2 regions of the Litchfieldia luteola genome follow, and region 2 is predicted to be linked to the other one. Evidence: riboswitches for the same ligand, from Rfam matches in the RefSeq annotation. Region 2 holds a riboswitch; the other holds the start of a gene.
The links. A riboswitch is a leader RNA that binds a small molecule or an ion and turns the genes downstream of it on or off. The one in region 2 is predicted to bind S-adenosylmethionine.

Region 1 (15,678 bases), on a different contig from region 2:
GGCATACAGTTGTGTTAAATAAGCTAAAGCAATTTCAAGAAAATGGGCATGTTATTCAATTAATTATAGGTGACTTTACAGGCAAAATAGGTGATCCTACTGGAAAGTCTGTTGCAAGAAAGCAACTAACAAATGAGGAAGTACAGCATAATGCAAAAACCTATTTTGAACAGTTTAGCAAAGTACTCGATATGGATAAGGTTGAGCTATATTACAACTCTAAATGGTTATCAGAGCTTAACTTAGAGGATGTCATTAACTTATCTGCAAGTATAACGGTAGCCAGATTACTCGAACGAAATGACTTTTCAGAAAGATTATCAACAGGGAAACCAATTTCTTTACATGAATTTTTCTATCCATTAATGCAAGGGTATGACTCAGTCATGCTTGAAAGTGATGTAGAGCTCGGTGGAACGGATCAACATTTTAATGTTCTAATGGGAAGACATCTTCAAGAACACTATGGTAAAGAAAAGCAAATTGTAATCATGTTACCATTGCTAGAAGGACTCGATGGTGTAGACAAAATGTCTAAATCGAAAAACAACTACATTGGGGTCGATGAAGAACCGAACCAAATGTATGGAAAAACGATGTCCATTCCAGATGAACTTATTACGAAATACTTCAACTTAATAACAGATTTATCAGTTGAAGAGAAGAACAAAATCTCTGAGGGACTTTCTGAAGGAACACTACATCCAAGAGATGCTAAAATGCTTTTAGGCAAGACGATTGTAAGAATGTACCATAGTGAGGAAGCAGCGCGAAAGGCAGAAGAGCATTTTACAACAGTGTTCCAGAAGGGGTCTTTACCAGATGACATTCCAGTCGTTGAATGGAAAGGCGACTCTGAAGTAGGAATTCTTGATTTGCTTGTTGAGTTAAATTTACAAAGTTCAAAAAGTGAAGCGCGTAGAATGATACAAAATGGTGGCGTTCGATTGAATGAAGAAAAAGTAAGTGATGTAAATGTACTAGTAACAATTATAGACGGGTTAATCTTACAAGTAGGCAAACGAAAATTTGTTAAACTAACAAAATAAGTGAAGCGATCCTTCTATATTAGGAGGATCGCTTTTAACTAGTCCATCTTATTTAAAAGAGGAGCAATAATATCAATCCGATTTGTCCATATTCCCCCAAAATATTCTTCAGGTAGTCGTTCAAGATCCTCTTTTTGATCAAAACCTTCTGAGAACCCACCGTCTCCAGCAACTACTATAACTCTTGTACCCTCATTTTCCATACGTGATATAAACTTATGAGGCCATCCCCAAATCCAGGGTGCAATTTTTTCGGGTAAATGTAATTGTGAGTTTTTGCAATTAGAAGGCACAATTCCCGTCCAACCTGTTGCGAAATATGGTATTAGGCAATCCTTCATTGTTGCTTTTGACATGACACGAAGTGCTGGCATTTGTTGTTTTAATATTGCAATGGGATTGTCCCCGCCATATACTGACAACAAAGATAACTGCTCTGGTGAAAGGTCTGCAAGGTACTGAGCAAGTTGGATTCCTTCATTCGGGTCATTACTCTTTATATGAATTAAGAAAGATTGATCAGGAAAGTAGCTCAATACTTCATCTAAAGATGGCATTAATCCCTGCCCTTTACCTCGAAATGGATAGGTTTTTCCATTATCAGCAGTATATCCATATCCGATATCAAGGGACTTCAGTTCTGCCATCGTATGTTCCCTAGTTACACCCGTTCCGCTTGTTCGACAATCGAGTGTCCAGTCGTGGAAAACAGCAAATTGACCATCACTTGTGGGATGAATATCTAGTTCAACAATATCAGCCCCCGCATCAAAGGCTGCCTCCATGGATGTTATTGTATTTTCCAGATAGGGATGTTCGGGTGGATAAATTCGCTCAGCTGTACAAGTATTGTTATCAATCCCCTCAAAGGAAAAGGTTTGTGCTATACCTCGGTGTGCCAGTAAAAGTGAATCACTAGTTTCATGATTTACAAAGATTGAACTATTGTTTATGTATATAAAAATAAATAACAATAAGGCAATTCGGAAGGATGTACTTCTCCCAATTTTTTTAAGTGTGTTCATATTTCCTCCATTTCTTTAACACTAACTAATACTACTTTATGTACTCTATAAGTCTATAAGGTTATTTACGTTTTCTCAATAACTATTTAGACTGATATATGGAGAAAATCTAGGTATATTGTAGGGACCAAACTAAAAAAAAGCAGGTGCGATATGCACACTGCTTTTTGATCGTTAATACTATACTAATGGTCCACCAAGCTCTTCAATTTCTTTCGGAACATTAGAGAATTTTTTGAAGTTTTGACGGAATTTTGCTGCTAGCTCTTTAGCTTTTACATTGTATGCATCTTGATCTGCCCACGTTTTTGCAGGTTGAAGTACTTCATCAGGAACACCTGGTACATGAACAGGAATTTCTAATCCGAAGATTTCACCCTTAACTGTTTCAGCATTTGTTAGTTCACCTTCAAGAGCTGCTTGAACCATTGCACGTGTGTATGCTAGTTTCATTCTATTTCCTACACCATATTCTCCACCAGTCCAGCCAGTGTTAACTAAGAATACTTGAACATCATGCTCATCAATTTTCTTACCTAACATTTCCGCATAAACAGTTGCCGGTAGAGGTAAGAATGGTGAACCAAAGCAAGTTGAGAAAGTAGCTTGTGGAGATGTAATTCCTCTTTCTGTACCAGCTAGCTTACTAGTATATCCACTTAGGAAATGGTACATCGCTTGCTCTTTCGTTAGCTTACTGATTGGAGGTAATACTCCAAATGCATCTGCTGTTAAGAATACAATCGTGTTAGGGTGGCCTGCAATACTAGGATCAACAATATTATCAATTGCTTGAATTGGGTAAGCTGCTCTAGTATTTTCTGTTAACGAAGAGTCATCATAATCAGCAACTCTAGTATTAGGATCGATTACTACATTCTCTAATACAGAACCGAAGCGAATCGCATCAAAAATTTGAGGCTCTTTCTCATAAGAAAGGTTGATACATTTTGCATAACAACCACCTTCAATATTGAAAACACCTGAGTTAGACCAACCGTGTTCATCATCCCCGATTAAGCGGCGGTTAGGGTCTGCAGAAAGAGTTGTTTTACCTGTTCCTGATAAACCGAAGAATAAAGCAACATCTCCTTCTTGGCCTACGTTTGCTGAACAGTGCATTGGTAAAATCCCAGCTTCAGGTAACATGTAGTTCATAACAGAGAAAATAGACTTTTTCATTTCTCCAGCATATTCAGTTCCACCGATTAATACCGTTCTACGTTCAAAAGAAATGATAATGAACGTTTCAGAAGCTGTTCCATCTTCTTTAGGATCTGCTAGAAAAGTAGGTGCTGAGATCACAGTAAACTCTGTTTCATGTGTCGCAAGCTCCTCAGCTGATGGACGAATGAATAACTGGTGTGCAAATAGATTATGCCAAGCATATTCATTGATTACTTTAATTGGCATTTGATATTTTTTATCAGCACCAGCAAACCCATCAAACACAAATATTTCGTTTTGTTGTTTTAGATGGTTGATTACTTTTTTATATAATTTATCAAATGACTCTTCTGAGATAGGAGTATTAACTGAACCCCAGTCAATTTTATTTTTATTTGAAGCTTCTTCTACGATATATTTATCTTTAGGCGATCTTCCTGTATACTTCCCTGTTGTTGCACGAACCGCACCAGTTGAAGTTAAGATCCCTTCATTTCGATTAAGAACTTTTTCTACTAAGCCTGACACAGATAAGTTGTGGAGAACATTGTTCCCATTAAGTAATTCTGTTAATAATTCACTTGAAACACCAACTGAATTCATGTGCAAAACCTTCCTTTATATAAATTGTTATATGTTTTCAACGTTAATCCCATAATTAGTATAACACATTAATCTAATTAGTCTATACTATTTCTGATATTTTACGTCTTAACTTTCATAAATGTACCATTTTTTTTGAAATTAGCTAAAAAATAGTGCAAGGACGTGTTTCTAACCTCTATATGATAAAATAAAATAGAATATGAGGCACTATAAAATATGAAATAAATTGTTTTTTTTAGAAAAGGATACAATAGTATGGATTCGGACTCGTTGTGCAAAGTGAAAGCTCAACCTGTCTGAATACGAATGGATTAAGACTAGTTATGTAAAGTGAAGGCTCAACCTGTCTGAATAACGAATGGATTAAGTTATGTAAAGTGAAGGCTCAACCTGTCTGAATAACGAATGGATTCGGACTCGTTGTGCAAAGTGCAAGCTCAACCTGTCCGAATAACCAATGGATTCGGACTAGTTATGCAGAGTGGTAGCTCAACCTGTCTGAATAACCAACGGATTCGGACTCGTTTTGCAGAGTGATAATGGAATATTTATCATTTAGATAAGAATATTGTCAAAAAATGTTGACACTACCAATATGACTGAGTTATTATTGGTCATTGAACGGATACTCTCTTATCCCGAGCTGGTGGAGGGACAGGCCCTATGAAACCCAGCAACCATTACTAAATTTTTAAGCATTATGTGAGAGAAATTTCACATATTTAGTGATAAGGTGCTAACCTGATGCAAGGTAACTGACCTTGATCGATAAGAGTGAAAGGACTGAGATTGAAAAATTCTACCTTTCCTCAAAATAGGGAAAGGTTTTTTTATTTTTTGGGAACGATGCAGATTAGTTATACATACGATGAATTATTTTTAAGACAATAAACAACTTCTCAACGTATAACTGGATAAAACAGGTTTAACTAATCAATAATAAGGGAATGAGTACCGTATCTTACAAACAACACACGATTAATTTCGTGGTATTAAAAGGAGGAAGCTTTTGAATGTCTAAAAAGCGCCGTTTATTTACTTCAGAATCTGTTACTGAGGGTCATCCAGATAAGATTTGTGACCAAATCTCAGATTCAATCTTAGATGCAATTTTAACAAATGATCCTAATGCACGTGTTGCTTGTGAAACGTCAGTGACAACTGGACTAGTACTTGTTGCAGGTGAAATCACAACATCTACTTATGTTGATATCCCAAAAATCGTTCGTGATACGATTAAAAATATTGGTTATACTCGTGCGAAATATGGTTTTGACTATGAGACTTGTGCAGTTTTAACTTCTATTGATGAGCAATCTGCTGATATAGCAATGGGTGTTGATCAGGCGTTAGAAGCTCGTGAAGGTCAAATGACAGATGAGCAGATCGATGCAATCGGTGCAGGAGACCAAGGATTAATGTTTGGTTTCGCTTGTAATGAAACAAAAGAGCTAATGCCTCTTCCAATTTCATTAGCACATAAGCTTGCTCGTCGTTTAACTAAAGTTCGTAAGGATGACATTCTTCCTTACCTACGTCCAGATGGTAAAACACAAGTAACAGTTGAGTATGATGAAAATGACAAACCAGTTCGTATTGATACAATTGTTATTTCAACTCAACATCACCCAGAAATTACATTAGAGCAAATTCAACGTAATCTTAAGGAACATGTTATTTCTCCTGTTGTTCCAAAAGAATTAATTGACGAAAATACTAAATATTTTATTAACCCAACTGGCCGTTTCGTTATCGGTGGACCACAAGGTGATGCAGGTTTAACAGGTCGTAAAATCATCGTTGATACATATGGTGGTTATGCACGTCACGGTGGTGGTGCTTTCTCTGGTAAGGACGCAACTAAGGTTGACCGTTCAGCGGCGTATGCAGCACGCTACGTTGCGAAAAATATCGTTGCAGCTGGTTTAGCTGATAAAGTTGAAGTTCAATTAGCTTATGCAATTGGTGTAGCAAAACCAGTATCGATTGCAGTAGATACTTTTGGTACAGGTAAGGTTTCAGAAGATGTGCTAGTTGACGTAGTTAGCAGCAACTTCGACTTACGCCCAGCAGGTATCATTAAAATGCTAGATCTTCGTCGTCCTATTTATAAGCAAACTGCAGCATATGGTCACTTTGGTCGTTCAGATGTGGATCTTCCATGGGAGCGTACAGACAAAGCAGAGGTATTAAAAGCACAAGCTTTAGGTCAATAATAAATAAGATTTTAAAACAGGTGATATTCTACGAATATCTACCTGTTTTTTTTTGTTGCTTGTTTTAGAAGCATCCACTATCTTTAAGTTATCGTAATTGTATTCTAAGTGAAGAGTATTAAAAAAATGTAACAATTTATCACTTTTTGTCGTCTAATAAACAGGTAACCTAGATCTGTCATACAAAGCCTAAGTAAAATAGACATGGGTATTGAAGAATTTATATTAAAAGTGTAGGTGACTAAAATGTGTGGTTTTATAGGATGTATGCATAAAAAGAGCAGCTCTAATGAATACATTGATAAATTTAAAAGTATGAACACAATAATAACTCATCGTGGTCCAGATGATGAGGGCTATTATTCGGATGATATTATACAGTTTGGTTTTAGGCGTCTGAGTATAATTGATCTTGAAACGGGACACCAGCCCTTAACATACGAAAACGATCGCTACTGGATTATTTTTAATGGAGAAATTTATAATTACCTTGAGCTAAGAAAAGAGTTACTACTAGATGGAATGGAATTTGAGACAAACTGTGATACAGAAGTAATTGTAGCTCTTTATAGCAAAATAAGAGAAAACGCAGCATCACGTTTACGCGGTATGTTTGCCTTTGTTATTTGGGATAAGAATACAAAAGAAATCTTCGGTGCACGAGACCAATTCGGTATCAAACCATTTTATTATATGGAAGATGATTCAAAAATTTTATTTGCTTCAGAGAAGAAAAGTATCTTATTGGCGTTTGAAAACGATATTATCAACTATGATTCCTTACAACATTATTTAACATATCAATTCGTACCAGAGCCAGAAACAATGTCAATTGGGATTAAAAGACTTGAGCCTGGTCATTATTTCACAAAGAAATTAAATGAAGACATGAAGATTAAACAGTACTGGAAGGCCAACTTTAAACCAATAAAGTCAGAAGAAGAGACGCTCGTTAGCGAAATTAGGGATGCACTATATGATTCTGTTAATATTCATATGAGAAGTGATGTCCCTGTTGGATCATTTTTATCCGGTGGTATAGATTCTTCAATAATTGTATCTTTGGCAAAACAATTTAATCCTTATATTAAAACATTTTCTGTCGGGTTTGAAACAGAAGGATTTAGTGAAATAGATGTTGCTAAAGAAACAGCTAGTATGCTAGGTGTAGATAATTTTAGTTATGTCATTTCTCCAGAGGAGTATATCGCAGAATTACCTAAAGTCATGTGGCATATGGATGACCCACTAGCGGATCCTGCAGCAATTCCACTCTATTTTGTTGCAAGAGAAGCAAGGAAGCATGTAACGGTTGTTTTGTCAGGAGAAGGGGCCGACGAATTATTCGGTGGGTATAACATTTATCGTGAACCGCAAGCATTAGAGATATTCGATACGCTTCCCCAAACCGGTAAAACGTTGCTAAGAAAGATTGCACATCTACTACCAGAAGGCGTTAGAGGTAAAAGCTTTATTGAACGTGGCTGCACACCTATGGAGAAACGGTATATTGGAAATGCAAAAATGTTTACAGAAGATGAAAAGGAATTGTTATTAACAAGCTATAAGGAAGGGTTAGATTTTACCCAAATTACAGCTCCATTTTATCAGGAGACAGCACATTATGAACCTGTAAATCGAATGAAGTATATTGATATTCACACATGGTTACGCGGAGATATTTTACTTAAAGCAGATAAAATGACAATGGCTCATTCTTTGGAACTACGAGTTCCATTTCTAGATAAAGTAGTTTTTGATGTAGCAAAAAAAATTGGACCTGAATTTAAGACTGCAAATAAAACAACTAAATACATTTTACGTAAAGCAGTAGAAGGCATTGTGCCAGACCATGTGTTAAATCGAAAAAAATTAGGATTTCCAGTACCAATTAGACATTGGTTGAAAAATGAAATGTATGATTGGGCCGTTTCCATTATAAAGACAAGTGACACTAATCACCTGTTTAATAAAAATATAATCTTAAAATTGTTAGATGATCATTGTAAAGGTAATGCTGATAATAGTAGAAAATTATGGACTGTACTAGTGTTTATGGTTTGGCATCAAGTGTTTATTGAAAAGAAATACCAGTTTGAGGAGATTTATAGTGAAATTTCAAGTTTCTCTTAAATACAATGGGATAGAACAAGCGGCACTTATTAAGGCCAATAAGTAATCGCTTGTTTTCCCATCTGTACCCAAGATGCTATAAATTCTTCCTTTGGTGCTTTTGTGTTTTTAATTCCTGACAAGGGGTCATTAAAGTAAATAAAGTGCTCATCAAAACCTGTAACTAAAACTGAGTGTTCATGGTAGGTTATATTAATAATCCCGGTGGGTGTATGCCATGTTTCAAAAGAAGATTTTGGCAGCTTTTCAAACGTAGCATTCGTAATGACCCAAACGGGGGATCCATTTACTAAATACTTATAAACCTGTGTGAAATCTTCTCCTGTTAAATCAATAATCCTAGTAGCTAAAAATTGGTCAGCTAAATCTGCGATTGGAGCATGATAGACCCCAAGACCTTTATTTCTTTTTGTATACATATCACCCACAAACCCGTTATATGGATTGCCAAAGTGGACAATGCCATTATGTTTTTTATAAGGTGTAGGGTCTTTTTTTACAGCTTTAGCAAGAGTAAGCTTATCAACCATTACACCAGCATGTTGCAGAAGCATGGCTAAGCTTGTTACCTCACAGCCTCTTGGTAATTCAGGATTTTGTGAAATTAAAGGCGCATCTAAAATAATTTTTTTGGTGGTAGTAGTTGTAAGATTTCTGCTATAGGCAGCGGTGCCATTATTAGGTAAAAACACTATAAGAAAAGTACATACTAGAAGAATGCGATTTCTCAGTTTAGATTGATTAAGAATTTTAGGTATCATATAGACTAGCTCCAATCTTAAAAGCTTTTTATTAGGATACCATTCCTTCTGTAGTCAAAATCAGAAAAGTGTTTCCAAATGATTTGGAAACACTTCATAAGTAAACATAGTTGCATCAGATATTATTTTTGAAGGCTTTTATAATATTGACCCTTTTCAACATATTCCCTACGAATACGAGCCATGTCTGCTATGTCATCTTCATTAAGTTCACGAATTACTTTGGCAGGGCGACCAAAGGCTAATGTATTTGGCGGGATTTTCTTACCCTGAGGAACAAGACTTCCAGCTCCAATAAATGCCCCTTCACCAATTTCAGCACCATCAAGTACAATTGATCCCATACCAATTAATGCTCCTTTTCTAACTTTGGAGCTATGTAAAATAACTTGATGTCCGACCGTAACATCATCTTCAATGATAAGTGGATTATTTGGACTTTGATGTAAAATAGAATTATCTTGAATATTAACTCTGTTACCAATAATCGTTGATGCAACATCACCTCTAATTACACTGTTAAACCAAATACTACTTTCTTCACCAATTTTAACATCACCTGTTACTGTTACATAATCCGCAATAAAAGCAGATGAAGCAATTTCAGGTAAGATTCCCTTATAAGGATAGATCATAATTCTTTCGTTCCTTTCATAATTTCCTTTTTTGTAGTAAGTTTAGTGTAACAAATTTTTGAGTAAACGGTAATTCAAAATCAAAAAGACGAGGTGTTTTGATGAAGGTACCATCTAATTCTGTAAGTTTAATGGCAAAGGTATATAAAGATGTTTTACCTGAAGTTCATAAACATTTGTCATATTGGCGAGAAAAAGCAAATCAAATACCAGATCCTGAACTTAGGACACAGGCACTAGCCAGTATAAATACAAAAGCTTTTCATTGTGAAGGTGGAGCTATCTTAGCTCTTCTTGCGCATGAACATAAAAATGAATGTATCCGATTTATTGTCGCATACCAAACAATAAGCGATTATTTAGATAATCTGTGTGATCGAAGTACATCATTAGATCCGATTGATTTTAGAGCATTACATGACTCGATGCCAGATGCCTTAACTTTAGATAGCCCATTGAAAAATTATTATCGTCACCGCTCTGAACAAGAAGATGGTGGATACTTAAAAAGCTTAGTGAAAACTTGTCAGGATGTCCTGAGGAAGGTTAAACACTTTGATATTATCAATGAGCACCTACAGGAACTAGCTTTATATTATTGTGATTTACAGGTACATAAACATGTTCGAGTTGAGGAAAGAGTGCCAAGGTTAGAAAAATGGTTTAATGAATATAAACCGCATTTACCTGAAATGCAGTGGTATGAATTTTCTGCTTGTTCTGGGTCCACACTAGGAATCTTTTGCTTGGTATCGTATGCATTTCAATCAAGCTTCACTGAGGAGACAGCAAATAAAATTAGAGACGGTTATTTCCCCTACATACAAGGCCTACACATTCTTTTAGATTATTTTATTGATCAGGATGAAGATCGAAAAGGCGGGGATTTAAATTTTTGTTTTTATTACCCTAAGCAAAGTGAATTAGTTGCTCGTCTCCATCATTTTGTAGAAGAAGCTGATCAGAATATTACTGGAATACCTGATGAACATTTTCATCGTATGATAAATAGGGGGTTGTTAGGGATCTATTTATCAGATGAGAAGGTTAGAAAGCAGAAAGAAGTACATAGGATTGCAAAGAAGATTATTCAGCTAGGGGGTAAAACTTCACTGTTCTTTTATTTAAATGGACGATTATATCGTTCAATGCAGAAAGTAACGAATGTTTTAAAAGGATCAAAAAAGGAAATAGCAATGTAAAAGAGTGCTATGGGGTATCCATGGCACTCTTTATTTCTTTTCTATAGCAATGATGAATGGTGGATTGTTTGCCTGGTTTATAAAGCGATATTCTAAAACATGGGCATATTGTTGATCAATTTTTGAGACGTATTCAAGTAATTTATCACGTTCAACAGCACCTTGCTCGTGTCCGTGATAAATGACAAGTACTATGATTCCTTCTTTTTCCATGATGGAAAGTAGCTGCTCAATAGCAGCGATCGTTGAAGTTGGTTTTGTTACAATTTCTTTATTACCGCCAGGAAGATAGCCAAGATTAAAGATAGCACCGTTGATCTTTCCATGGGTTGTAGCAGGAATTGATTGTTGTAACTCATCATGACTTTGTTCAAATAATGTAACACGGTCTGACAGCTGATTTTCATTTAACCTAATACTCGTATTCGTAATAGCATCGCTTTGAATATCAAAGGCATAAACATGTCCATTCTCACCAACTAGTTTGGCTAAAAATAAGGTGTCATGACCGTTACCCATGGTAGCATCTATAGCTATCCCACCTTCGGGTATGGCCATTTCTAACAATCTTCGGGCAAAAGGCAGAATTCGTTCTAGCTTCATTTGACTTCAACTACTTTTTTGTAGTATTTCCCTTGATAACTGTCTCTTCGAATGAGTTCTGCATCGATTGCATTTAACACCTGCCACTTGTTCACACTCCACATTGGACCTACCATAATTTCAATTGGGCCGTCACCTGTTATACGGTGTATAACCATTTCTGGTGGTAAAATTTCTAATTGGTCACATACTAAATTTACATAGTCTTCAAAGGTTAAAAACTCAAGTAAGCCTTTTTCATATTGCTTAACCATTGGAGTTCCCTTTAATAAATGAAGTAAGTGTATTTTTATTCCTTGTACATCAAGTTCAGCTACTGCACGAGCAGTTTCCATCATCATTTCTGTAGTCTCAAGTGGTAGTCCATTAATGATATGTGAGCAAATACGGATATTGTGCTTTCTCAATTTATTTACACCTTCAATATAACACTGAAAGTCATGGGCACGATTTATTAATAAAGCTGTGCGTTCATGAACTGTCTGCAACCCTAGCTCCACCCAAAGATAGGTGCGCTTATTTAAGTCAGCCAGATATTCTACGACATCATCTGGAAGACAGTCAGGCCGTGTAGCAATTGAAATACCAACAACCCCTTCTTGCTCAAGAATTGGTTCAAATGTTTGACGTAGAATTTCTACCGGTGCATGGGTGTTGGTAAAGGCTTGAAAGTATGCCATATACTTTCCATCTTTCCATTTAGAATGCATTTTGTCCTTAATCGTGTGAAACTGAACGAGGATATCGTCCGCACGGTCTCCTGCGAAATCACCGGAGCCAGAGACGCTACAAAAAGTGCACCCACCATGAGCAACTGTCCCATCACGATTCGGGCAATCAAAACCACCGTCTATCGCAACTTTAAATACTTTATGACCAAAGAAGTCACGTAAATGATAGTTCCATGTATGAAACCGTTTATTATCTGAAGAATATCGGAACGGGTTTACTTGCGTCAAAGCAGTACCTCCTATATTAAATACATTAACTTTACTATTTTATCACGGGCCATTACCCTACTCAAATGCAAATAATACAAGAGGCTTCAATATTAATAAAGGAGTTAATTTAGTGCTTTAAAGTGGTGGGGGTCAGGCCCCGAAAGACATATTTTGTTCTTGTATGGTGCAAACTACAGGTTGAGGAAGCTAGTCGCTTCTTTAGTTAAGTTAGGGGGGATTTGAATGGCTACACGCCAATCAGTTGAAACGTTTCTCCAAAGATGTGAGGATACGATTAGAACGAGCAAGGAGCAAATGACGGTTGCAAGAAAGCAAGAGCATTATAATATCACTGAATATACGAATGCTATGGAGCAACTTGAAGATTGTGCAAATGACCTGGCTCATCTAGCTCTAAGTTGCAATGGACAGCAGCGTGAACAACTTCACCGTATGAGACTGCAACTTCAGCAGATTCAAAATGATATGACTCTTGATGAAAATCTTTTAAATGAATATCACTAGGGGGTCAAAGAATGAAAAAACGTTCAAAGCAAAATAACCCTGAGCAAAAAACAAAAAACGGAATTAATAGTAATGACATAGAGGTTGGTCAGGATTTTGATCCTAAAAAGGTTGCGAAGAAAAAGTATCTTGAAAAAGGCCAACCTATAAAATCAAAACAAAGAACTGAAAATTAACCCAGAAAACAAGGACAGTCATACATTCGGTATGGCTGTCTTTTTAGTGAATATTAAGAAAATTTTGTAGGTTAATTTTTATATTGCCATTTAACCAGGAAAGGAATAGAATTATTTTGGAAATCGAAACATAACAAATTTTAGGGGGATTCTGATGCCTCGATCTCTTTGGTTATTAGTGATAGGCATGATTATTAATGTGACGGGGTCTTCCTTCTTATGGCCTTTAAATACGATTTACATTCATGATCATCTTGGGAAATCTTTATCTGTAGCCGGTTTAGTATTAATGCTTAATTCAGCTGCAAGTGTTATTGGAAATCTGTTCGGTGGAGCACTTTTTGATAAAGTGGGAGGATATAAATCTATATTAACGGGGATTGTAATATCCTTAATGGCTGTAATCGGTCTGGTTTTTAACAATGAATGGCCATATTATGTTGTTTTTTTAACAATCGTAGGATTTGGATCAGGTATTGTTTTTCCAGCGATGTATGCAATGGCAGGCTCAGTTTGGCCTGAAGGTGGAAGGAGAGCATTTAATGCAGTATATGTCGCTCAAAATGTCGGAGTGGCAGTTGGTGCAGGACTTGGTGGTTTAGTTGCATCGTTCTCTTTTACGTATATATTCACGGCAAATGCAGCTTTAATTCTTGTTTATTTCTTTATAGCCCTATTTGGTTATCGACGTATTAGTATAGAAAAAGCTGAACAAAGCTCGATTTTACAACAACCCCAAGTGGTGAAAAATAGAACGAAGTTGACTGCTTTATTAGTAATGTCCATAGGGTATTTAATATGTTGGTTGGCATATGTTCAGTGGCAAACAACAATTGCTTCACACACACAAGATCTAGGAATTAGCTTAAAACAGTATAGCCTTTTATGGACAATCAATGGGGCATTAATTGTATTTGGGCAACCAGTCATTTCTTTAGTGGTCCGTAAATTTGCAAAAACCTTAAAAACACAAATTATTATCGGACTAGTAATTTTCGTAGGCTCTTTTGCTATAGTTGCTAAAGCGGAGATGTTTACTGCTTTTGTAGTAGCTATGATCATTCTTACGATAGGGGAGATGTTTGTGTGGCCGGCTGTACCGACTATTGCCAATGAACTGGCACCTAAAGGTAGAGAAGGCTTTTATCAGGGCATTGTTAATAGCACGGCTACTGGTGGTAGAATGTTAGGTCCAATTTTCGGTGGTATAATAGTAGATTTATATAATATTGAACTACTATTTATCATTTTGATGATGTTAATAATATTATCTATTATTCCAACTGCTTTATATGACCAGAAATTAAAGAAAAAAAGTCAAGATACTTCAGTGATAGTAAGTTCTCATACTTAAGATGAAATGACGTGGCACATATGTTTCACGTCATTTTTTTATTTCTATAATTTTTAAAATATTAGTGATATTATAGAAACAATTAGATTTGTAGTAGGTGATGTTATGTTTAACGAAATAGATGCTCAATATAAAAATGATATATTAGAAACGATTATTGACAGTGCTTATGAATGGATTGTAGTCGTTAACAAAGATGGAAATATTGTATATATGAATAAAAAATATTGTGAGTTTCTTGAAATTAACCGGAGTGAAATAATTGGTAAGCACGTAACAACTGTTATTGAAAATTCGAGAATGCATCTTGTTGCTAAGTCAGGTAAAGAGGAAATAGCTGACCTTCAGTATATAAAGGGGAATTATATGATTGCTAATCGAATTCCTATTTACTCAAATGGTGAAGTAATAGGTGCACTTGGTACAGTCATTTTCCGTGATACAAAAGAATGGGATAAAATGAGTAGTCATATAAAGAGCCTGATGCCACAACTTCAAACTTATTTGCAAGATTGGCAAGAGCACAATGGTGCTAAGTATACACTACAAGATATTAAAGCGGTTTCAAAGCAAATAACGGAGCTAAAAGAGAAAGTGAAAAACGTTGCTTCTGGCGATACTTCTATTTTAATCAGAGGTGAGAGTGGTACGGGTAAAGAGCTTTTCGCTCATAGTATTCATCAATTAAGTTCACGAAGCAACAAACCATTTATCAAAGTAAATTGTGGGGCCATACCGGAACACTTACTTGAATCTGAACTCTTTGGTTATGAAGAAGGCGCTTTCACCGGTGCTAAAAAAGGCGGCAAAAAAGGGAAGTTTTTATTGGCTCACGGAGGAACCATCTTCCTTGATGAAATTGGAGATATGCCATTAAATATGCAGGTGAAACTCCTTAGAGTCCTACAGGAAAAGGAGGTAGAGCCAGTTGGTTCGATGACACCAATTCCTGTGGATGTTAGAGTAATTGCAGCAACGAATAGGCCGTTAGAAAAAATGATTCAAGAAAACCGTTTCAGGGAGGACTTGTTTTACCGAATCAATGTTATTCCTTTTAAAGTACCACCTCTTCGTGAACGTGTAGAGGATATCGGTCACTTGACCGAATTCTTTTTAAAGAAGATGACAAAACGTTCCGGAAAAAGGATAACAATGATTGAGGAAGATGTTCTAAACCTGTTATATAAACATACATGGCCAGGAAACCTACGGGAACTTGAAAATGTGATTGAGGCAGCAATTCACTTAACAGATGGAGAGAAGATAACGATATCTTCTTTACCTG
Region 2 (15,678 bases):
TATTATATTGAGGCTGATTTACTATAATTCTATCCATTAAGTACTTATCTGCGATTGATACAGCTTCCTGAATTTGTGCTGCAGACCACTCACTAACTCCCGCATATAGAATTTTCCCTTGACGAACAAGGTCATCAATTGCTCTTAATGTTTCATCAACTGGTGTATCATGGTCATATCGGTGACAGTAAAAAACATCAATATAGTCTAAGTCCATCCTTTTTAAGCTAGCATTTACTTGTTCAACTATATGTTTTCTTGACAGTCCTCGATCATTCGGACCATCTCCCATCGGCCAAAATGCTTTTGTGGTTATTACATAAGATTCTCTACGATAATCTTTAAGAGACTTTGCTAGTATCCTCTCACCTTCTCCTCGTTCATAAACATTAGCCGAATCAAAAAAATTAATACCTAATTCATATGCTTTATGTATAGTTTCAGAGGCTACCTTTTCATCAACTGTTTTTCCAAATGTAAGCCAACTACCTAAACTTATTTCACTTACCTTAAGTCCAGATCGTCCTAAACGACGATATCTCATACGATGAATCCTCCTCTAATAACCTAAAATAATATTTATATTTAACCTACCTCTAATTTATCAGAAAATTTAAAAACCGTAAAGTTCATCTTACCTATCACCCAGGAAATAATTCGTCGAATAATGTAGGTTTTTAGAAATGATTAATAATAAATATACCTTTACAAATCTAAAGAAAAGGGTTTTTATTGAAGGTGTATATAACATGATAAAAGGAGTATCTCCGCCTATGCTTGCAACTAGTAAAATAGCATCATCTAAAACCATTCCAGAACAAAAAACTGCCTACAGTATCTTATTTATGATTGGATTATGCCATTTATTAAACGATTCCATTCAAGCAGTTATACCTGCAATGTTTCCTATTTTACAGAAATCAATGGGTTTAACGTTTACACAAATTGGTTTTATTGGTTTCTCATTAAATGTGGTCTCTTCCGTCTTACAGCCTGCTGTTGGTTGGTACACTGATAAAAAACCATTACCCTATGCCTTACCATTCGGTTTAACTCTAACGTTTTTTGGCATTATCGGTTTAGCCTTTGCTCCGACATTTTTAACCATCATCATAGCAGTACTTTGTATAGGTTTTGGTTCAGCTATTTTCCATCCAGAAGGTTCTCGGGTTGCATATATGGCTGCCGGAAATCGTAGAGGGTTAGCACAATCCATTTACCAGGTTGGTGGAAACTCAGGTTCAGCATTAGGACCAATCATTACTGCATTAATTCTTGTTCCACTAGGACAGTTTGGTGCTATTTGGTTTTCTATTGTTGCTGCAACAGCTATTGGACTATTAATCTATATTGCAAGGTGGTATTCAACTACCTTAACATTCCTTTCAGCTAAACCAAAACAAAAAACTGGTGGTTTAGAGACAGGGTTGTCCTTCTCAAAAGCAATAAAACTTGCCTTATTAATTATCGTCATTCTCGTTTTTGCCCGATCTTGGTATATATCATCTATAACAAATTTTTATGCATTTTATGTTATCGAAGTGTATGGCTATACAATCTCGCAATCTCAACTTTTTATTTTCATATTCTTAGCAGCAGGTGCAGTTGGTACATTTTTTGGAGGTCCTTTGGCAGACCGTTTCGGTAAGAAAAGAATTATCTTTTTATCTATGATTGGTGCTACACCTCTGGCCATCCTATTACCTTTTGTAAACCCATTAATTGCTTACGGACTCGTTGGATTAATTGGCTTTATTCTTATGTCGAGTTTTTCAGTAACGGTAGTCTACGCTCAAGAATTATTACCAGGTAAAATAGGTACGATGTCTGGATTAATAGTTGGCCTTGCTTTTGGGATGGGAGCAATTGGGTCGATTGCAGTGGGGTCGTTGGCAGATATTTTCGGCTTAACCTCTACTATTATTGCTATTGGATTTCTCCCCCTTCTTGGTCTATTGACCTATTTGCTTCCTTCTGATGAAGAAGTAGAAACTTGGAATACGTAATGTAAAAAGACTGTCGAAAAGTATTTTTCGGCAGTCTAACTATTTTGCATTTATTTTATTTCATTTATTCTTACTTCAAGTTCGTGTTTCTCTTCATCAGACAACATTTTCTCAGCCATTGGAAACAATACATTCTCCTCTTTCATAAAATGATCAGTTAAAATTAAATAGGCTTCACTTACATAGGAAGCTAACCTTTTAGCATCATCTTTCAATAAATTGTCAGAGAGATGTTCTGTCTCCATTAAAAACTTACCTATGTTAGACTTTGCCTGATCATGTTCATATTCCATAACTGCAATTGGCCCTGAAGTTCTTCCAATATATTTTTCCATCATCTCAAAAAGAACACCTTCCTCTCTTTGTGAATGTGGTTCTAACACGGCAACAAAGCTTTCTACTTTCTCTCGTAATTTCTTTATAACTTCTAAGCACTCTGCTTCTTTCGTTTTCTCTATATTTGACGAAATATCATATAATTCTTTTTTCATTACATTTAAGGGACCATGCTCATCTTTTAATTGTTGCAAAGGACTACATAGATTCATTACTTCCCTCTGAAACATACTACTCATACAACCAGACATTTTTCATACCCCCTATATATTTATAAATAAACTATACCTTATCCATGTTTTAATATAGGTGATACAAATCACATTATCCTTTATTTTTAGGGAAGAAGACCATTTTGTGAACTTTTTCTGAAAACTTAAAATATTTTAACATTAGGATAGCGTTTTCACATATAATAAAGATAAATAAAATTTACAGTTATCTTGAAGGGAGTGTTTTCTCATGAATTATCAGGAATTTTACCAAAAGCCCTTAGTGCAAATTGGCCACAAAGATGCACAAGCTTTACTAAGTGAAGAGGAGTCTCACTGGTTAATTGCCGTTGAAGGAACAGAAGTTGAAAAAGGAAATAAAAGATATCATTGGAAGCTTTTTGTTTTCACTGCAAATAAAGATGGCACGTTTGATTACTCATCACCTTATTTTAGCACCCCACAAATTTCTTGTATCCACGATGCATTTAGAATGGCAACAGAATTAGAATGCCAATGCAAATCTGATAACTTCTCCTCCTATCCCCTTGCCACACAAATCGGTTAACCCTCCTTAAAGCTTTACCTTTCTTTTTACACCCATTTGTGAAATAATGTACACTCTATGAATATAGTATTAATACATATTTCAACCAGCATTAACCTTCAATATAAAAAGAGCAATTGGATCTCTCCAAATGCTCTTTTTTGACAATTATTATATTAGGCTAATCTAAACACAATTCCATGGCCACCCTTTGGATACTCCCACTTAATATTTTGATAAGGACATCCTATCCGACAGCTTCCACATTCATGACATCCCTCATAGCCTACATGCATCCTTATTTCTTCCCACTTATAAACCTCTGCTGGGCAAAAAATCGTACATATCTTATCTGGACATTGTGTCATGCATACATCATGGTCTAATACAGTTAAATGTGAATTTTTGTCAGCCTTAAAGCGAACTAAATACTGTTTTTCTTCAATATTTTTTGACATTATTTCATCACCTTCCATGCTCTATACATGTCTTGAATGACCTTAACGGCACCCTTCTCTTTTGTGAAAGAGCGAATAATATCTTTCTGTTTATCCCTTTTAGCCGTTCCATCTACAGTGAAAAACTTACTGGCTGCCTGATTCACCATCGGTAAATATTCTTTAAAATATTGCGGATATTCTTCAAAGGTATGTGCAGCATCCTTATATTTTTTAAGGTCCTTGCCAATGAAGCTGTTATAAAGATTCACCCGATAATAATCTAGAGTTTCTTCATCATAGCGATTTCTTTCCTTTGCACGTATAATTGTCTCTGCGGCCATTTTTCCAGAACTCATTGCCATATTAGACCCTTCGCGGTGAATTGCATTTACAAGTTGTGCTGCATCGCCCACGACGATTACTCCATTTCCAACTAACTTAGGAATCGAATTATAACCACCCTCAGGTATTAAATGTGCAAGATATTCGAGAGGCTCCCCGCCCTCTAAGTATGGCTTTACCATCGGATGACTTTTCACATAATCTAATAAATCATAAGGTTTCATTTTTGCTTTAATCATGCTTGAAAGGGTCGTTCCAACACCAATATTTAAGCTATCTTTGTTTGTATAAAGAAAGGCTGTTCCTAAATTCCCCTTCGTTGAATCTCCAAAAATTTCAACTGTACAGCCTTGATCATCCTCAAGATTGAAGCGTTCATTGATTTTATCTTTTGGTAGATTAATAACCTCCATGACTGTTAAGGCCACTTCATGAGGCTTAAACTCTTTATGAAATCCCAATTGTTTACCTAGGAGTGAATTCACTCCATCTGCTAAGACAACAACGTCTGCATACACATCTCCATCAGGTCGATCTGTTCGAACTCCAATAACCCTTCCATCTTTGACAATGCACTCTGTTACTACAGTCTCATTAATCAAAAGGGCTCCTTGCTCTACCGCTTTAATTGCAAACCACTGATCAAATTTTGCACGCAGAACAGTAAAGTTATTATAGGGTTCTCTTCCCCACTCTAGACCTTTGTAGCCAAAACTCACCATTGATTCCTTATCCATCATCCAAAACCGTTGTTCAATAACTGGACGTTCTAGAGGTGCTTCCTTCCAAAACTCAGGAATAATCTCCTCCATTTGTTTTCGGTATAAGACTCCCCCCATTACGTTCTTGCTTCCAGGATATTCGCCACGCTCAATCAACAACACATTTAATCCATTTTTTGCACAGGTATAGGCACAGGAGGTTCCGGCAGGACCTGCACCGACTACGATTACATCAAATTTCTCAGACATAACTTACCTCATCCCCTTTTTCTTTCTGTGCATTTCTAAACTGCTCTATTAGCTTTGGTAAAATTTCTAGTGCATCCCCTACAATTCCATAGGTTGCTACATCAAAGATTGTTGCATTTGGATCTTTATTAATTGCAATGATCATCTCACTATTCTTCATCCCTACAACGTGTTGAATGGCTCCTGAAATTCCAATTGCAAAGTAAAGTTTTGGAGTTACTGTTTCACCTGTCTGACCAACTTGGTATTCATGTCCAATCCAGCCCGCCTCAACTACATCTCTACTTGCACCTACTGTCGCACCTAACACATCAGCCAATTCATGAATAAGGGCAAATCCCTTTTCATCTCCCAATCCTTTTCCACCTGCTACAATAACATGGGCATCTGCGAGGTTTACTTTCTTATTTACATCTCGGACAATTTTCATTACCTTTGTACGCACATCTTCTTCTTTTATTCCAATCTTTTCTTCTATCACTCTACCAGTTCTACTTTGATCAGGTGATAGTGCTTTCATAACCTTCGGACGAACTGTAGCCATCTGTGGCCGATGTTTTTTACAAAGGATGGTTGCCATGATGTTCCCACCAAAGGCAGGACGACTAGCTTCTAGTAATCTACTTTCTGGTTCTACATCTAACATTGTTGTATCAGCTGTGAGTCCAGTGCTCAAATCTGTCGCTACTGCACTTGCCAGGTCTTTTCCATTTGGAGTTGCCCCATAAAGGAAAATTTCCGGTTTATACATTTGACACAACTTGTAAACACCAGCCATGTAGGTTTCCGTACGATAGTTTTTTAATACCGGGTCATCAATTACGTATACCTCATCTGCACCGTATTCGATTACCGTGTTGCAAAGACCTTTCACTCCGTCCCCTAGTAATACTCCAGCTAGAGGTACTTCCAGTTTATCTGCTAACTTTCTCCCAGCTCCTAATAGTTCTAATGAAACACCAGCAATCTGGTTATCATTTTGCTCAATGAATACCCAAACTCCTCTATTGTCCAGCATGTAAGTATCCCTCCACGATTCAAATGTATTTCTACCTACTTATCTCTTTAGTAAAGAGTTCTTTTTTCTCAGCTAACACTTCTAGTAATTTTGCCACCTGCTCATCAACTGTACCTTCAATTCTTTTTCCACCTTCTTCTTTTGGTGGAGTAAACATTTTACCTACAATTGTTGGTGATCCCTTTAAGCCTAGTTGCTTGCGGTCGACTTCTCCTAAATCATCAACACTCCAAATGATTGGTTCAAATCTCGCTGCCCTAATCATATTTGGTAATGGAGAGTACTCTACCTCATTTACTTCCTTTTCGACAGTTAATAAACACGGCATAGATGACTGAATTAGCTCATATCCGTCTGATAATTTTCTTTTTAGAAGAACCGTTTTTTCCTTCTCATTCACTTCAACAATTTCTATTACATTCGTAATCGGAGGAATATCAAGTCTTCTAGCAATACCAGGTCCAACTTGTCCTGTGTCACCATCAATCGCATGCTTTCCACAAATGATGATATCTATTGGTTTATCTTCTTTAATCTTTTCTAACGCTTTTGAAAGTGCATAGCTAGTCGCCAATGTATCAGCACCTGCAAAAGCACGGTCAGTAATTAAATATCCTTGGTCAGCTCCAATTTCAACACTCTTTTTTATAACTGCGGTTGCCTGTGGAGGGCCCATCGACAAAACGGACACAGTATCACTAGAATCATTCTTCATACTAACTGCTGCCTGAACGGCATGTGAATCGTACGGATTTAATATAGCTGGTGCACTTCTTCGATCTAGAGTATTCGTTTTGGGATTAATCTTGATTATCTTTGTATCTGGTACTTGCTTCACACATACCACTATGTGCATGACGACTTCACTCCTCTTTCAAAAAGTATTCAAGTAAAGACAATACTATGTTCAATTCTTCACAAGCTAAGTTATATTACAAATTATATGAACAGTCATAGGAAGTTAGCACACTCTAAAATAATTTTTTGACTATTCAAATATTAGTAATGATAAAAAAAGCAGGCCAAACAAAATAATTGTTATCCCTGCTGACTTAACTAGACGCTTTTGAACGTATAAGCTATGAATATAAGTACTTCTTTTCTTCAAAGTAATATAAAAAGCCACCTCTTGTCTGTGATGTTTATCACACATTTTACGATTTTTTTAAAAAAATAAAAAAGCCTGTGAAAATGGCTTTTTAAAATTTATTGGAAATTATGAAGCTTATATTTAGATCCATAGAAAAATAGAATCGATTGTCTCAAAAATTGCCGAAAACGCACCTTTTTACATGATTGTACTTTAAGACGTTGGTATTGGTTTAATAACTGATCTAACTCCTGACTATATTTAATAGTCCGATCACTTGTATACCCCGAGGTATTCGCTTCTGCTATCATTTCTGCTCTCTTTTTTGAAATGTTTACTAAAAGTATACCTACCTCATCCACATCTCCATTTGCCAACTTACACAACCCCTTTAATCCTATCAAATACTCACTTAATGAATTATTACAAAATCTTCTATATCTGTAAATAGATTCGCAATATTAGACAAATTTTTTATGTATTTTTTTGTAATATCTTGACTAAAGCCTCATATATTAATAGATTGAAGGATTAATCATTTAGGAATTCGACATATTTTTCAAGCTCTTTTGTAATGAATGTTGCTTTTTAATAGTTCTATTAAGAGTGGATCTTCGCTGCAGGCACTTGACTCCTAAGGGAAGTAGAGGAAAGGTCTATGTTCATATACTCAAAATAAGGAAAAACTTTCATTAAAAATTAAACATTACGAATGGTTTACGTACCTATCTTCTTATGCTATGATTTCTTCGTATTAATTTAGCTATCAATTACAACATAAAGGCCATGGGTGAATCACATGCAATTAAAATATTATTTTTTATTACTTTTCACTAGTTTCTTATGGGCTGGAAACTTTGTCGCAGGTAAATTTTTGGTTAACCATGGTTCAGCTCTTCTACTTACAGAAATACGTTGGCTAATTGCTGTTCTTTGTTTACTACCTTTCGTCTGGTGGAAGGAAAAGAAGATTACCTTCCCTAAACAAGCTCTTACCCCCCTTCTTCTAATGGGGCTAACTGGAGTTCTTCTATTTAATTTTCTTATGTTTTTAGCTTTAGAAAATACATCGGCCGATAATGTCGGTTTACTTTCAACATTAAATCCTATCTCTATTGCAGTTGCTTCGTTTTTCTTTTATCGAGAAAAATTGAATTTTCGACAGATGTCAGCCATGCTAATTTCATTGTTTGGGATTTTAATTGTCATTTCACATGGTAATTTAAGTAATCTATTATCATTTCATTTTAATATTGGAGATATGTTTATGCTAGGTGCAGTTGCCATTTGGGGATTATATTCCGTTGCTGCACGAAAAGCTATGACGCAAGTTTCACCATATAATGCCACACTTTGGGCAGGTATTTTTGGATCACTACTAAATCTTCCATTTGTACTCTTAACCTCAGATGGTATAGTTGATCCTACCGCTTCCTTCTGGTGGGCCATTCTCTATTCTTCTATTGGAGCAACCGTGTTGGCAATGATTTTTTGGAACGTTGGGATTCAGAAAGTTGGAAGTGTAAAGTCTGGTATGTTCTTAAACTTTAATCCTATTTTCACTGCAATATTAGCATTTATCTTCTTAGGAGAAAAACTTACGATTCCTCAAACAGCAGGCAGCATTATCGTCATTCTAGGAGTCTACTTCTTTACGGCTCCAAAAAAAAGGCTCAATACTTCAATCTCGAAACATAAAAAAAGATCCCGGATAGCTTAGGCTAGCGGGATCTTCTTTGTTTATTATTTATCAATTTGGTCTACGTGGGTCACACGGAATTCTTTTTCCTCAATTTTAGCAACAAGAGCCTTAACTTTTTCAGGTGAAAGTTCACCAGGTAAATTCACAATAATACGACGTAAGTATTTCTCTCCATTATCAAGTGTAAGCATACCATCGATATTAATGTCCCTTAATAGGGTAACAAGGTCTTTTATTGCACCCTTATGCTCAATCGTAGCAATTGTAAGAGTGTAGCCACCTGTTTTCATACCAAACGAATCCTCAAGAACATCCATCACGTTTGCATGTGTGATGATTCCTAGAAATTGCTCATTTTCATTTAATACTGCAATAAATGGTAAGCGACGGATCGTTAAAAATGTTTTAAAGAACGAATCTTCTTCATAAATAAATGCATCTTGATTCTTCACTAATGAATCGATTGATGCTTCAGGAGACCCCTTCTCTTCATATAGATAGTCTAGAAGATGAACTTTATAAATAAGACCTTCGAACTTTTTACCACCTTCTGATAGTACTGGAACAGAACGATAGCCAGTTTCTTTTAGATATTCATAAGCTTCTTTTACTGTAAGAGTTGATTCACAATATTTTACTTCATTCTTTGGTACATAATTATAACGAATTTTCATGTCATTCCACTCCTTGTGGTAGAATCATCTTCCACCCTAATCATATAATAAAAGTAATCTTAAAAGAACATATGATATCAAATGTAACATAATATTCACAAGTAGTAAAGAATATTCTTAATTTTTAATTTTATTACAATTTGTTATCATACTTTTCAATATTATATACTATTAAAATATTTGATTTCCATATATTTCTTTTTATTTATAATAGGTCTAGTTAAATTATTTAAAGGCAGGGATGTAAGTTGAATATTAAAGGAATAAATCATTTTCTTTTTTCTGTTTCGGACCTTGACCGCTCAATCGAATTTTATGAGAACGCTTTTGGTGCCAAACTACTTGTTAAAGGGAATACAACTGCATACTTAGATCTTGCGGGGCTATGGTTGGCTTTGAATGTTGAAGATACAATACCGAGAAATGAGATACATGAATCTTATACACATATTGCTTTTACAGTGGATGAGCAAGACTTTGACGAGTTGGTGAAGAGAATCCATTCTTTAGGTGTTAATGTTCTACAAGGTCGTACTAGAGATGAGCGTGATAAACGCTCAATTTACTTTACAGATCCTGACGGCCATAAGTTCGAGTTTCATACAGGTACGCTGCAAGATCGAATTGATTATTATAAGCAAGAAAAACCGTATATGTATTTTAGTGAGTGAGCTTTTGGGCAGATAAATCTGTTTATCGACAGCTATTTTGAGGATCTTGAAAATTATAGGTCGATACATTTGTTTATCGACACAAGTTTTGAAGATCTCGAAAATTACAGGTCAATAAATCTGTTTATCGACATCAATTATAGGAATCCTGAAAATTAAAGGTCGATAAATCTGTTTATCGACAGCTATTTTGAGGATCTCGAAAATTATAGGACGATAAATCAAATAATGTGTCCTCATTTCACGATTTATCCTGTATCGAGGACTCATAAACCCAATTCCCACAAAAAAACCTCCTTTCACACCCGAAAGGAGGTTTCCAACATATCTTTACTTAGTCTCAACAAATTGTGGATCTTGGAATGGATGTGCTACCCATCCTGATGGGTCGATAAATAAACGAACGGCAACAACCTGGCGATCTTCACGAAGTGTAAAGAAGTGAGGTGTGTCAACTGGTACAGAAATAACATCTCCTGCAGAAAGTTCTACATCAAAGTAGCCTAGCTCTTCGCTTCCTTTAATAACGAAAATACCGTTACCAGCTGTAATCGCACGAACTTCATCCTCTGTATGAACATGAACCTGTTCAAATTTTTTCAAAAGCTCCTCTAAATTCGGAGTTACTTCCGATAGAGCAACAACATCCCATTTATGATAGCCATTTCTTTCAGCTAATGATTTAATCTCATCTTCAAAAATAGATAATACTTGAGCTTTCTGCTCATCGTTAATTTGGCAATTACCACGTAAATCTTCTGGTAGTTTATTAGTGTCCCAGTGCTCATAAAGCACACCTTGCTCTTCTAAAAATTTCGCCACATTTTCATGCCCTTCAATACGTTCCCCTGTGTTACGAATACGAATATTTGCCATTATAAATTCCTCCCCCAATATTATCTTTTTATAGTCAGTAATTTTACTCGGTAGCTAAATAAAAACTCGTAGGCCTCCAAATGCTTTTTCGCTTCAAAAGCATTCTTTGCCCAAACGGTAATTCCATGATTACGAATTAAGACAGCACCCGTATCACCCTCTATGTGCTCAGCTAACTCTGCAGCCAATGTTGGTATATGGGCGTGGTTCTTAATAATTGGAATCCGAATTTCGGCATCTTCTTCCCAAATCCCAAGCGCCTTGATGATTTCTTGACCCTTAAATACAACCTCACCTTCATCTCCATAGAGCTCTGAAATGACATTGTTATCAATCGTATGAACATGTAAGCTACAACCTGCGTTTGTTCGGTTATAAATATCAACATGTAATAGCGTTTCAGCTGAAGGCTTTATATGCGGTGTCTCTTCCACTGCTTCCCCATTACGGTCAACTAATAGAAAATCCTCATTCGTTCTTTTTCGTTTATCCTTGCCACTTGCTGATACTAAAAATGTTAATGGATTATCACTTACCTTGATTGAGAGGTTTCCACTCGTTCCAAAGAACCAATCACGAGTAGCTAACTCATCTTTCACATCGGCTAATTCATTCCATCTAGTAAGTATATTACTCAAGGCTGTTTCACCTCCAGCTGCTTTGATACCACATCTATGACATCATAGAAGGTTGTAAATGATGTATGTGGTAAGTCTAACTGTTGGCATTTTTCTAATAAAAAGTCTCTTGCAATAACATGATCTGCTAATTTGGCTGCCTGCAAATCAGTAATCGAATCCCCAATGACTATGTTATAGTCACCAGGTGATGCCAGCCTACGAATCAGAGATGGTTTACAACAACCACATCCGTTCTGACAACCATCATCACAGCTATGTGGCCATAAGATTTTTATCGTCTCTCCAGAAAAGTCAGACCCATTACAATATATTTGCTCCGGTTCTACTAATCCATTAAGGAGTGGATAAACAAAGAAATCTATTCCCCCGCTTACAATATACAGAGTAACATCATTCTTTTTTGTAAAAGCAACAAACTCCTTAAAACCATCACGAATAACTGCGCTCTCCGTGAGGTAGTGAATAATCGTATCTTTCGAAGAGGAAGGTAGTAATGAAAATAACCTTCCAACACCCTCTTGGATTGACACATTCTGACCTAAAATGTCATCTTTAATCGCTTCCCACTCAGGTGGTGCATACTTTTTCATCACCGCGATAATATTATCACTATTGGTAATCGTTCCATCAAAATCACAAAAAATTACTGGTTTCGTCATGACTTTACCTCAACTACTCCCCATAGTGAAATTGCTTTCCCTAGGTTCTCATTGTCCTCAGCAGCCTCTTTAAGAGTTTTACCCGCTAGAACCGCATCTACTGCTGCCCTAAATGCCATACCTCCACCTACGGCTCCATCAGGGTGACCGTGGACTCCACCACCTGCATTGATAATACTATCATTGCCAAAGTCTTGAATTAAAAGAGGTACTAAGCCAGGATGAATCCCAGCTGACGGAACTGGAAATGCCGTTTTAAATTGATCATCTAGTTTTGTTAGTTCCTCTGCAATCCCTAATGTTACATCACGATCCAAAGCTACACTTCCGTACGGTGATGGGAATAAAACTAGATCTGCACCAGCATATCGAAGGAGTTTTCCAAGTAGTAATTGGTTTGTAATCCCATAAAACTCAGATGGTGTTACTGTACCACTTACGGCCGGATGTGCCATGATTGGAATTGTAATTTCAGGGTCTTCTGCAAGACTTTGTAACACATCAAGTCCATAGGCAAATACATTAAACAGTAATAAATCAGCACCCAGCTCTACTGCTTTTCTAGCTTTATCTTTAAGCTCGAAAGTACGCCCGGAAATATTAACAGCATATAAAGTTCTATGCCCTGTTTCAGCAAAAACTTCCTCTAACACTTGTTTCCCAGCAACAATTCGTTGTTCAAATGGAGTCAGAGGATTTTCAAAAAGAATCTCATCATCTTTCACAATATCTACTCCACCAAGAGCTTGCTCCTTAAGTTGCTCTTTTAAGTAAGTGAGGTCACGACCAATCACTCCTTTAAAAATGCTCATAACTAATGGTCGATTATATACTCCAAGTTTTTCTCGTATTCCTTGTAGTCCATATTTAGGCCCTGGAAAATTCTCTTTTACCTCGTCAGAAAACTCTAAATCTACAAGTCTGATTTCTCCATCTAGCGAAAGCTTACCGAAAACAGTTGTTAAAATTGCTGGTAAATCTCCACTAAAGTTTGCACTAGGATAGCCGATTTTTAATATCCCTCTCGTTACATCCTTGCCTAGATAGTGATTAACTGACTCACTTTTTGGTAGTTCCTCAATACTAATCACTTGGCCTTTGTGTTTTTTTAGTTGTTCTTGCTCTAATTGAGGGAGATCTGTCCAGGATCCGATCGTTAATCCGAGAGCGATTCCTTCAGCCTTTTTTGCAAGATTATGTGATGGATCATGAATTAGATAGGTTGCAATTACTTCACTCATTTAAGTACCTCATTTCTGTAAGAATCCTATACCTGAACATAGGCTGTATTTTACTTGCCTGTTGATTTCTGCTACAGGCACTCGCTTTCCGCGGGGAATTATGAAAAAGCCCAATTGCCGGCTTTTTCAAAGGCGAATTCCCATCGGGCGGTCCGTGAGCCTCCTTGGCGCTATGCGCCTGTGGGGTCTCACTTTGATGCGCTACTCCCGCAGGAGTCTCGTGCCTTCCGCAGAAATCAACATAGGATCAAGATAATAATAAGCTTTGTCTTAGCAAAAAATAAAAAACCTCTTCAGTAAGAAGAGGTATTATCACTACCATCTCCTTATCTGTCAGCTTTTATGCTGCAAGAATTAGCACCGTGCTTATAAAAATATAAGTCGGTTGCCGGGTTTCGTAGGGCTAGTCCCTCCACCTGCTCTTGATAAGAAAACAATCTATTTAATTTTACATTCATTTACGAAATTTACTATGGATTATGACAGTATTTTAGTTTTCTGTCAACTAAAATAATTGTAATGCTTTGATTCTTTCGACAGCTTCTTTCAGACGATCATGATCTGTTAATAACCCAACTCTAACATAACCTTCACCATATTCTCCAAATCCAACACCTGGAGCAACGACTACATGTGCTTTTTCAAGTAAATAGTCTGCAAAGCTTTCAGACGTATACCCTTTGGGAACTGGTAACCATGCAAAGAAAGAACCCTTTGGTGCCGTAACATCCCAACCGATTTCCTTTAATCCATCAATTAACGTACTACGACGTGATTCATACAGTGAAACTAACTCATCTACACATTGTTGTGATTCTAACAATGCCACTGCAGCAGCCTCTTGAACAGCACTAAATATACTTACATACATATGATCTTGTAGTAGATTTAAAGCCTCAATTACACTTTGATTTCCAACAGCGAAACCAATTCTCCAGCCGGCCATATTATACGTTTTTGAGAATGTGTAAATCTCAATTCCAACATCCTTCGCACCATCTGCCTCTAAAAAGCTTACTGGTCTCTTACCTTCAAAGCCAATTGCACCATATGCAAAATCGTGAACAACACAAATTTCATGTTTGTTTGCTAATTCAATGGTCTCTTCAAAAAACTCCTTTGAAGCGGTAGCACCAGTTGGGTTATTAGGATAGTTTAAGAACATGACTTTCGCTTGTTCCAAAACACTCTTATCAATTTGGCTATAGTCAGGGAGAAACTCGTTTTCAGCCAGAAGCGGCATATACTCCATTACACCACGAGCCAGTTCTACTCCTGACCAATAATCGGGATATCCAGGGTCAGGTACGAGTGCGATATCCCCCGGATTCATTAGGCACTGCGGGATTTCAACAAGTCCAGCCTTTCCTCCGAATAAAATGGCAACTTCCTTTTCAGCGTCAAGGTCTACACCATATTCCCTTTTATAAAACGTAACAATCGCTTCTTTCAAGAACTGCTGCCCACGAAAAGGTGAATATTTATGATATGCTGGTTTTTCAGCAGCTACTTTTAATGCTTCCACAATGTGGTCCGGGGTTGGTTGGTCGGGATTTCCCTGACCTAAGTTAATTACATCATGCCCCTCGGCAACAACTTTCCCTACTTTTGCAACAAGGGATGCAAAAAATTGTTTAGGTAAACCTTGTAACAACTGTGATTGCTCAAAATGCTTCATCATTTACACCTACTCAAAAAATTTCTTGAATTTCTAGTCACAAATCATATATTGTTAATAACAAAATGTAAAGAAAAATTTAAAAAGGTGGGACAATTCATGCAACTTAAGATAGCTTGCATTCAACTAGATATTATTTATGGAAACCCAGAGAAAAATAAACAAAATGCTGAGCTTGAAATTTCTAAAGTCGTTTCAGAATCAAAACCCGATGTCATTGTTCTCCCTGAACTTTGGACAACAGGCTATGATTTAACAAGATTAGAAGACATCGCGGATCACCAAGGTGCAGACACAACCCAGTTTATCGGTACCCTTTCAAAGAAATTCAGTGTGAATATCGTTGCAGGCTCCGTAGCCAAGAAAACCGAAAAAGGTGTCAAAAACACGATGCTTATTTTTAACCGAAACGGTGAAGTTATTGGAGAATATAGCAAACTACATCTCTTTAAATTAATGGATGAGCACCACTACTTAATTCCTGGAGATGCAAAAGGACTGTTCACCATTGAAGGAGTTCCTTCCTCTGGAGTCATCTGCTATGACATACGTTTCCCTGAATGGATAAGAGCAC

Region 1: it holds a riboswitch for S-adenosylmethionine, as region 2 does, so the genes downstream of both, metK (methionine adenosyltransferase) here and mtnW (2,3-diketo-5-methylthiopentyl-1-phosphate enolase) in region 2, are expected to answer to the same signal.

What each region holds. Positions count from the first base shown of each region.
Region 1 is NZ_JAGGKM010000004.1:455,308-470,985, reverse strand. Features, by position in the region: gene tyrS (tyrosine--tRNA ligase) at 1-1,049, shown strand, start outside; gene J2Z26_RS14270 (glycerophosphodiester phosphodiesterase family protein) at 1,088-2,074, opposite strand; gene pckA (phosphoenolpyruvate carboxykinase (ATP)) at 2,255-3,844, opposite strand; SAM riboswitch class I at 4,478-4,622, shown strand; gene metK (methionine adenosyltransferase) at 4,861-6,063, shown strand; gene asnB (asparagine synthase (glutamine-hydrolyzing)) at 6,310-8,196, shown strand; gene J2Z26_RS14250 (C39 family peptidase) at 8,226-8,957, opposite strand; gene J2Z26_RS14245 (gamma carbonic anhydrase) at 9,080-9,592, opposite strand; gene J2Z26_RS14240 (tetraprenyl-beta-curcumene synthase family protein) at 9,694-10,794, shown strand; gene mnmM (tRNA 5-(aminomethyl)-2-thiouridylate-methyltransferase MnmM) at 10,825-11,397, opposite strand; gene mnmL (tRNA modification radical SAM protein MnmL/YtqA) at 11,394-12,356, opposite strand; gene J2Z26_RS14225 (YtzC family protein) at 12,582-12,863, shown strand; gene J2Z26_RS14220 (glycogen biosynthesis protein GlgD) at 12,875-13,039, shown strand; gene J2Z26_RS14215 (MDR family MFS transporter) at 13,194-14,393, shown strand; gene J2Z26_RS14210 (sigma-54 interaction domain-containing protein) at 14,499-15,678, shown strand, end outside.
Region 2 is NZ_JAGGKM010000001.1:614,499-630,176, reverse strand. Features, by position in the region: gene J2Z26_RS03260 (aldo/keto reductase family protein) at 1-544, opposite strand, end outside; gene J2Z26_RS03255 (MFS transporter) at 774-2,006, shown strand; gene J2Z26_RS03250 (hemerythrin domain-containing protein) at 2,057-2,593, opposite strand; gene J2Z26_RS03245 (hypothetical protein) at 2,805-3,122, shown strand; gene J2Z26_RS03240 (ferredoxin family protein) at 3,278-3,577, opposite strand; gene J2Z26_RS03235 (FAD-dependent oxidoreductase) at 3,559-4,854, opposite strand; gene J2Z26_RS03230 (electron transfer flavoprotein subunit alpha/FixB family protein) at 4,847-5,872, opposite strand; gene J2Z26_RS03225 (electron transfer flavoprotein subunit beta/FixA family protein) at 5,904-6,728, opposite strand; gene J2Z26_RS03220 (aspartyl-phosphate phosphatase Spo0E family protein) at 7,079-7,339, opposite strand; gene J2Z26_RS03215 (DMT family transporter) at 7,762-8,682, shown strand; gene cbpA (cyclic di-AMP binding protein CbpA) at 8,706-9,338, opposite strand; gene fosB (metallothiol transferase FosB) at 9,587-10,009, shown strand; gene J2Z26_RS03200 (cupin domain-containing protein) at 10,340-10,885, opposite strand; gene J2Z26_RS03195 (methylthioribulose 1-phosphate dehydratase) at 10,906-11,523, opposite strand; gene J2Z26_RS03190 (2-hydroxy-3-keto-5-methylthiopentenyl-1-phosphate phosphatase) at 11,520-12,185, opposite strand; gene mtnW (2,3-diketo-5-methylthiopentyl-1-phosphate enolase) at 12,182-13,426, opposite strand; SAM riboswitch class I at 13,750-13,858, opposite strand; gene J2Z26_RS03180 (pyridoxal phosphate-dependent aminotransferase) at 13,932-15,104, opposite strand; gene J2Z26_RS03175 (carbon-nitrogen family hydrolase) at 15,096-15,678, shown strand, end outside.